2 regions of the Stenotrophomonas sp. 107298_Sma genome follow, and region 1 is predicted to be linked to the other one. Evidence: riboswitches for the same ligand, from Rfam matches in the RefSeq annotation. Region 1 holds a riboswitch; the other holds the start of a gene.
The links. A riboswitch is a leader RNA that binds a small molecule or an ion and turns the genes downstream of it on or off. The one in region 1 is predicted to bind thiamine pyrophosphate.
Positions count from the first base shown of each region.

Region 2: another riboswitch for thiamine pyrophosphate. It lies ahead of ACZK2G_RS00945 (TonB-dependent siderophore receptor); the one in region 1 lies ahead of thiC (phosphomethylpyrimidine synthase ThiC).

Region 1 covers NZ_CM151094.1:3,848,548-3,852,913, reverse strand. The annotation lists gene ggt (gamma-glutamyltransferase) at 1-433, shown strand, start outside; gene ACZK2G_RS17945 (BCCT family transporter) at 997-2,574, opposite strand; TPP riboswitch at 2,821-2,922, shown strand; gene thiC (phosphomethylpyrimidine synthase ThiC) at 3,006-4,366, shown strand, end outside.
Region 2 covers NZ_CM151094.1:198,011-202,376, forward strand. The annotation lists gene pnuC (nicotinamide riboside transporter PnuC) at 1-450, opposite strand, end outside; gene ACZK2G_RS00945 (TonB-dependent siderophore receptor) at 459-2,648, opposite strand; TPP riboswitch at 2,719-2,814, opposite strand; gene ACZK2G_RS00950 (phosphotransferase enzyme family protein) at 2,924-4,048, opposite strand; gene ACZK2G_RS00955 (glycine zipper 2TM domain-containing protein) at 4,178-4,366, opposite strand, start outside.

The DNA.
Region 1 (4,366 bases):
TCCCAACGGCTACGCGCCGGGCAAGCGCCCGTTCCAGACCATCATTCCGGCCTTCATCACCAAGGGCGGCAAGCCGTACGCGAGCTTCGGCGTGATGGGGGGCGCGATGCAGCCGCAAGGCCACGCACAGATCGTGATGAACCTGGTGGACTTCGGGATGAACCTGCAGGAAGCCGGCGATGCGCCGCGCATCCAGCATGAAGGCTCGACCGAACCGACCGGACAGGCCACGGCAATGAGCGATGGTGGCGAAGTGAATCTTGAAACCGGCTTCCCGTACGAGACGGTGCGTGCGTTGATGCGCAAGGGGCATCGCATCGTGTTCGCCGATGGTCCGTATGGCGGGTACCAGGCGATCATGCGCGATCCCGAGACCGGGGTGTATTACGGTGCGTCGGAGAGTCGAAAGGATGGGCAGGCGGCGGGGTATTGAGGTTTCCCGGCCACCGGGCTGAGCCCCCTCTGCGGTGTCGGTTCAGAAGCTGGATTGCGTGATTGGGCCGGGCGGGTGGGCTGCTCGGGGGACGCCGTGAATCCGTCCCTGGAGGCTTGGCCGCGGCATCCATGCCGCGGACACCCCCGCCCAGCCCACCCGCCCGGCCCCTGACAGTTTCCGTGCCCATCACCGCAGGAAAAGAAAAAAGAAGATCAAGAGCAAAGGCAACGGCAACAGCCGCGCGCTTTGGGTTGGGGTCGGATCCGTTTTCCAGAGGAAAACGGATCCGACCCCTTCTTGTTTTCCGATACACCTCATCCACGCATAGCGTGGAAAAACCACCGTCACCGGGAAACTGTCGGGGGCGGGGAGGGGGCAGATGGCGGGACCGTCCACGGCATGGATGCCGTGGCCGAGCCTACAGGGACGTACTTGCGGCGTGTCCCGCCATCTGCCCCCTCCCCGCCAAGCAAGCAGCAACCCAGAGCCGCTCTGGCTTTTGAAGTTGCACTTGCACTTGCTTGAAAAAAAGCGGTGCAGCCGCAGGCTGCAAAACAACCTCAATCCTGATCGTGCGCGCGCGCGGCCTCCGCCTGGGTTTCCTCCTGCGCCGCCATCTCGCGTGCGATCCACGCATCGATCATGTGCCGCTGGCGCTGCGCCTGCCGCCGCTCGCGCGTGTACTCCTGGTCCAGTACCCGGTACAGCGACACCATCACCAGCACCATCAGCAGCGCGAATGGCAACGCCGCAATCGTGATCATGCCCTGCAGTGCCTCCAGCCCGCCCGCCAGCAGCAACGCACCGGCGATCAATGCAATGCCCACGCCCCACGCTACCTTGTGCTTCCGCAGTGGCTCGCCGGCATCGTCGGTGGACATGCTGGCCAGCACCAGTACCGCCGAATCGGCCGAGGTCACGAAGAAGATCATCAGCAGCACCAGCGCAATGCACGACAGCAGCAGCGGCAGCGACATGCTGTCGAACATGGTGAACAACACCGTTTCGTATCCGCTGCCCAGCGCCTGCACCAGGTCGGCCTGGCCGAAGATCTGCATCCAGATCGCGGTGCCGCCGAATACCGAGAACCAGAAAAAGCCCAGCAGTGTCGGCGCCAATACCACGCCGATGACGAACTCGCGAACGCTGCGCCCGCGCGAGATGCGCGCAATGAACGAACCGACGAACGGTGCCCAGGAAATCCACCACGCCCAGTAGAAGATCGTCCAGTCCGCGACCCAGGTGCTGGACGAGAACGGCGACATGCGCAGGCTCATCGTCACCAGCTGGTTCAGGTAGGAGCCCAGTGTGGTGGTGAAGGTGTTGAAGATCGCACCGGTCGGGCCCAGCACCAGCACCAGTGTCAGCAGGACCACTGCCAGCGCCAGGTTGAAGTTGGACAGCCACTTCATGCCACGGCCGACGCCGCTGAGGGTGGACGCCATGTACAGCACGAATGCCACTGCGATGATGCTCAGCTGCAGAGGAATGCCCGCATGCAGGCCGAACACGCGCTGCACGCCGGCGGCGATCTGCACAGTGCCGAAGCCCAGCGCGGTGGCCACGCCGACCGCGGTGGCCACGACCGCAGAGATGTTGACCACGCTGCCGATCCAGCCGCGGTGGTGGCGACCGATGATCGGCTGCAGCATGTCGCTGACCTGGCCGCGACCGTTGCGGTTGAACTGGAACCAGGCCATCGCCAGGCCGATAAGGGCGTAGATCGCCCACGGGTGCAGCCCCCAATGGAAGAACACGTAGCGCATCGACGCACGCGCCGCGTCCATGCTCTCGGGAGCGAGGCCTTCAGGGGGCTTGCTGAAATGCGAGATGGGTTCGGCCGCACCCCAGAACACCAGGCCGATGCCCATGCCGGCAGCAAACAGCATCGACATCCAGCTGGCGCGGGAGAATTCGGGCTCGGCGTCCTCGCCACCGATTCGCAGGTTGCCGAAGCGACCGAAGGCCAGGTACATGAGGAACGTCAGCGCAAGGAATACGACCAGCAGGTACAGCCAGCCGACGCTGCGGATGACATCGGCCAGCGCCGATTGCACCACGGTATTGAAGGGCCCCGGTGCAACACCGGCAAGCAGCACCAGCAGTAGAACCAGCGCGATGGAAACGCGAAACACCATGAAGGAGCTTCTCCGATCAAGGGATTGAGGGGAGCGAGCAGAGCTTGCTGCGAGGGGGCCGGCGGCATGCAGCACGAGCCGGGCAGGGGCCGCGAAGACGGCAACGGAAACACCGGCCGCAGCGGCACGATGCGCGTGCACGTTACTGAATGCGATGTCACGGTTCTGTTAATGCCGATGGAGCAGCGCCATGCCATGCGTGGATGAATCGCCAGGAGATGCAGTGGTTTCTATGCTCTAATGCACGCCAAGAAGCGGGGGTACCGCGGCCTGGTGGCCACGGTTGAGACAGTCCCTTGGAACCTGATCCGGCTCATACCGGCGTAGGGAAGCTTTGCAGTGCAGCCGTGCCCGGACTCCGCCCAAGGACCGTCCGCGCGCGGCAGCAGTGCGCCGCCGCTTCGTCCCTGACCTTTCTGGACGATGCCCCGATGAACGCACAGCTCTCCGCCCTGCAGCAACAGGCCCAGCAACTCTCCGAATCCGTGACCCGGCCGATTCCCGGTTCGCGCAAGATTCACGTGCCCGGCTCGCGCCCGGACCTGCTGGTGCCGATGCGCGAGATCGCGCTGACCCGCACGCCGACGCTGTTCGGTGGCGAAGAAAATGCACCGGTCACCGTCTATGACACGTCGGGCCCGTACACCGATCCGGAGGTGCGCATCGATCTGTCGGCCGGCCTGCCGGCGCTGCGGCGCGGTTGGGTGGAGGAACGTGGTGATACCGAGCAGCTCAACGGCCTGAGCTCGTCGTTCGGCCGCGACCGCGAGCATGACCCGAAGCTTGATGCGGTGCGCTTCCCCGCGCGCAGCCTGCCACGCCGTGCGCGCGCAGGTGCCAACGTCACCCAGATGCACTACGCGCGCCGCGGCATCATCACGCCGGAGATGGAGTTCGTCGCCATCCGCGAAAACCAGCGGCTGGACGCGATCCGCGATGCCGGCCTGCTGCAGCAGCACCCGGGCGAAGCGTTTGGTGCCTCGATCCAGAAGATCATCACCCCGGAGTTCGTGCGCGATGAGATCGCACGCGGCCGCGCTGTGCTGCCCAACAACATCAACCACCCGGAAAGCGAGCCGATGATCATCGGCCGCAACTTCCTGACCAAGATCAACGCCAACATCGGCAACAGCGCGGTGTCCTCGGGCATCGCCGAGGAAGTGGAGAAGCTGGTGTGGGCGATCCGCTGGGGTGGTGACACAGTGATGGACCTGTCCACCGGCAAGCACATCCACGAAACCCGCGAGTGGATCATCCGCAATTCGCCGGTGGCGATCGGCACGGTGCCGATCTACCAGGCGCTGGAAAAGGTCGACGGCCGAGCCGAAGCACTCACCTGGGAGATCTTCCGTGACACGCTGATCGAGCAGGCCGAGCAGGGCGTGGACTACTTCACCATCCACGCCGGGGTGCTGCTGCGCTACGTGCCGCTTACTGCCAAGCGGGTCACCGGCATCGTCAGCCGCGGCGGTTCGATCATGGCCAAGTGGTGCCTGGCACATCACAAGGAGAACTTCCTCTACACGCACTTCGAAGACATCTGCGAAATCATGAAGGCCTACGATGTGACCTTCTCGCTGGGTGATGGGCTGCGCCCGGGCTGCATCGCCGATGCCAACGACGCCGCGCAGTTCGGTGAGCTGGAGACACTGGGCGAACTGACGAAGATCGCCTGGAAGCACGACGTGCAGACCATGATCGAAGGCCCAGGCCATGTGCCGATGCAGCTGATCAAGGAGAACATGGACAAGCAGCTGCGCGAGTGTGGTGAGGCGCCGTTCTATACGCTGGG
Region 2 (4,366 bases), 1.1 Mb from region 1:
CGCACCCACGTACACCACGTCCACCGCGATCCACACCCACCAGCAGGCCACGTGGCGGCGTGCCTGCCACCACTGGCCGACCAGGCTCAGCGCGGTCAGCATCGCGTCCAGCCACGGCAGCGCGGCATCGGTGAAGGTGTGCATGGCCGCACCCAGCGCCACGCCACCGCAGAGGCCGATGGCCAGGTCGCGCAGCAGCTTGTCGCGCGCCAGTGGCACGATGCGGACGCTGCCCTCGTCGGCGGCGTGCTGCCGCCAGTTGAGCCAGCCGTAGACCAGGAAGCCACCGAAGGCGACCTGCAGCAGGGTGTCCGAGTACAGCTTGGCCTCGGCGAACACCAGGCCATACAGCATCACCGACAGCAGGCCCACCGGCCACGCCACCAGCCGGCGCTTGGCCATCAGCCAGACGCCGAGGATGCTGCACAGCGCGGCGGCCCACTCCAGCATCAGGCCGCTCACAGCGCGAACGTCACCGACAGGCGGGCCTGTCGCGGTGCGCCGGGGAACAGGTAGTAGTCACCGCCGCTGCTGCCGGTATCGCGCCAGTAGAAGCGGTTGAACACGTTGTCCACCGACAGGTTCCAGGTCACCGCACGCTCGTGCAGGCGATGCTGGAAGCGCAGGCCGGCATCGAACACCGAGTAGTCCGGTGCGCGCACACCACCATCGGCGCGGGCGACATTGGCACCGGCATAGCGCCAGCCGCCGGTCACGTCCAGGCCCTGTACGAACGGCAGCGCATAGGCCACGTGCACGCTGGCGCGCACCTTCGGCACGTTCACCAGCTGATGACCTTCATAGGCGGGCGTGCCGGTGTCGCGCGCGCGTGCCCGCAGCACGCTGGCGCTGGCCACGATCTGCAGCGCATCGGTCAGCTGGCCATTGGCGGTCAGCTCCAGGCCGGTGTGGGTCTGCTTGCCTTCCTCGACGAAGGTGTAGCCGACATCGCTGCCGTCCGGCTTGGCGTACTGGTACGGCTGCGAAATGCGGAACAGCGCCGCGCCCAGGGTCAGCGCCTCGACCGGCATGTACTTCACACCCACTTCCAGCTGCCGCGACTGCACCGATGGCAGGAAGGTATCGGCGTTGCTGGTCCAGAACGGCGCTTCCTGGCCCAGCGAGATGCCGCGCACATAGCTGGCATAGGCATTGAGCTGGTCGGTGGCCTTCCACACCACGGCGGTCTGCGGCAGGAAACGCGACAGGCGGCTGTGCCGCTGCGGGGTACCACGCTTGTCGTAGGCACGCTCGTCCAGGCGCACGAAGCGGCCGCCGGCCAGCCACTGCCAGTCATCACCGAAGCTCATCCGGTCCAGCGCGAAGAACGCGGTCTGGCGGCTGTCCAGGCGTCGTGCGGACGGCCCTGGCATCTTCGGCGACGGTTCGAACACCGGCACCTGCGCATCGTGGATGTTGCTGGTGCCCACGTACTCGTTGACGCTCGGGCGCTTGTCCACGGTGCGGCGGAAGTAGTCGGCACCGATGGTCAGCTCATGGCCGACGCTGCCGGTCTCGAAGCGGCCGCGCAGCTCGGCACGGGCCTGCTGGTTGCGGCGGGTGTCGTCCGGGCTGCGGTAGTCGTAGACGTCGTAGTCGCCATTGGGCGCGAAGTAGTTGCCCGGCACACTGCCATCGGCGCACTGCGCGGCGTAGTAGCAACCGTAGGCGAAGGCGACGTTGTCATCGATGACCGAGCGGCTGTGGCCGACCGAGACGCGCGACTGCCAGGCATCGTTGAATTCGTAGGTATGCAGCGCGGTGATGTTGGTGCTGGCAATGTCGACCGGACGCTGCCACGGCTGGTAGCCCAGCAGGAATTCGCGATCCACGCCGTGTGGCAGCTCGCGCGCGCCCAGCAGCTGGTATCCGGACACCGAGCGCTGAGAACTGGTCTGGTAGTTGGCATCCACTTCCAGCTTGCCGCGTTCGCCGATCAGCCAGTCGGCGGCCAGCGAATAGAAGTTGCGACGGCCATCGGCGTGCTCGACATAGGAATTGCTGGAGTCCCATGCGGCATTCAGACGCAGGCCGAAACGCGGAGTGATCCAGTGGCCGACATCGACGGCGACGTAGCGCGAGCCTTCCGAATCGGTGCCGAGCGTGGCGCTGCGCACTTCGGCCGGGCGCTTGCCGATGTAATTGATGATGCCGCCGGGCGCCATCACGCCTGCGGCCAAGCCGGCTTCACCCTTGAGGATCTCCACCGACTGCACGTTCTCCAGCGCAAGGCGCTGTTCGCCGGCGATGGACAGGCCGTTGAAGCGGTAGCCGGTGGCGGCGTCCAGCGCGAAACCGCGGATGGCGATGTTCTGGTAGTAGCCCACCGGCGCATACGCATCGCCCAGCGAGGCATCGTTGCTGGCCAGCTCGGACAGCGAACGCACCTGGCGGCGGTCGAGGTAGTCGCGCTCAAGCACGTTCACCGACGCCGGCGTGTCCTTCCAGGAACCACCACCAAAGGCGTTCACGCGCGAGGTATCGGCCTTCGGCTTGCCGGCCTGCACGCGCACCGCCGCCAGTTCGGTCGGCGAACGCTCGGCGCCGGTGGCAGCCGCATCGGGGGACGCCTCGGCTTCGCTGGCGTGCAGCGGCAGCGCGGCGCAAAGGGCGAGGGAGAGCAGGGTGGGGTGCAGGCAGCGGTTCATTCGGTTCGTCTTCGGACAACAAGGGAGACGAAGCGACGGCGCGCAGGTGCACCGGCCCATGACGGGGGTGTGGCTGCGGCTCAAAGCTCCCTACGCCGGTGCAAACCGGATCAGGTTCCAAGGGACTCTCTCAGCCTGGCAGATCCAGGCACCCCCGCTTCAGGTCACCATTTCACTACAAATGGTACGGATTTGCGAGCTGGTGCCCTTCAGGCAGCGGGGTCAGAGCCCTTTCCGCAGGAAAGGGCTCTGACCCCAACGGTGCGCCAACCGGGTCACGCCGCTGCGTGCAACGCCTGCAGCAGTGCCTGTCCCGGCGCGCTGTGGAACCACGCCGGATGCCCCAGCATGAACGGCTGCCACGCCACATCCGCGTTTGCGGTGGAGCCGGTGATGCCTTCGAAGTACTCCACTTCGGACAGTGCGAAGTCGAAATGCACCATCGGCAGCAGGTCGGCCAGCAGCTGCACGCGTGCTGCCGACAGTGGCTGTACCTCGCGGTAGCCGTCGAGCAACGCCAGTGCGATGTCGATGCGCACCGCCTCCAGGCCGCGCTCCAGTTCCAGCCAGGCCACCGCGTTGCGCTCGATCGCGGTGGCGAGGTCGAACAGTGCGCTGGTGGGCGAGGCCAGGCCGAAATCCAGCACGGTGCTGACCTGCCCATCGCGCCACAGCAGGTTGGAAACATGCCAGTCGTTGTGCGCCCACAGCCGCGGTTCGTCGCGCAGGCGCTGGGCCAGGCCGGCGTGCCACGGCAGCACGTCGCGGCGAAGCTGGGTTTCCCACGGAATGCGCGCGAGGTAGCGGGCCAGACCCGGTCGTGTGGGCAGTTCGGCTTTGATCGCGGCGATCGGATCGTCGGCGCGGATCAGGTCGTCGCGCGCCACCAGCAGATGGGTACTGCGTTGTGGCGCGTGATAGCTGGCGGCGGCACAGTGCAGCCGGGCCAGCATGCGGCCGGCTTCGCGGGCCTGCGCGACATCGGTCAGCAACGACCACGACACGGCATCGCGGTACAGGTCCTCGCCCACGCCCACGGCATGCAGCTCGAAGGTCCATTCGCCGTGCTCGACTGCGGTGCGGCCATCGGCTGCCGCAAGCACCTGCACCACCGGTACGCCGGCGGCAGCGAGATGGACGATGAAGTGGTGTTCTTCTTCCAGGCAGGCGGCGCTGCGCACGCTGTGGTGGTGGCGCTTGATGAACACCGGTCCGCGCGTGCCATTGACGATGGCGGCGGCCGACAACGGCCGAGGACTGTGCCAGTGCGGCTGGCTGTCCGCATCCAGCTGCGGAAAGCGCTGGCGCAGCCACGCGAGGTCTGCGGTGCTGATCGGCGGCCAGTCGGCAGCGACCTCGTCGTTGTTGAGGCCCTGCACCCGGTGGGAAGAAGAAGTCATGCCGCAGCCCCAAGGGGGAAAATCACATCCAAGGCTGCGCATTCAACGCCATGGCCGCCCGCAACGCAAACGGGCGGGTCATCGACCCGCCCGTCGTCACATGGTCATCGGCGGTACCGCCGCGCCGGGTTACCAGCCGCGATGGCGGCCGCGGTCGTGGTAGTAGCGGTTGTCGTAGTAGCGCTCGCGCTGCCAGCGACGGTCGTCACCGCGGTCGTAGTAGCCGCTGCGGTAGTAGCCACGGTCGTAACGGCGATCGTAGCGGTCGTCGTAACGGCGATTGTCGTAGTAACGACGGTCGCGGCGGTCGGAGGTGGT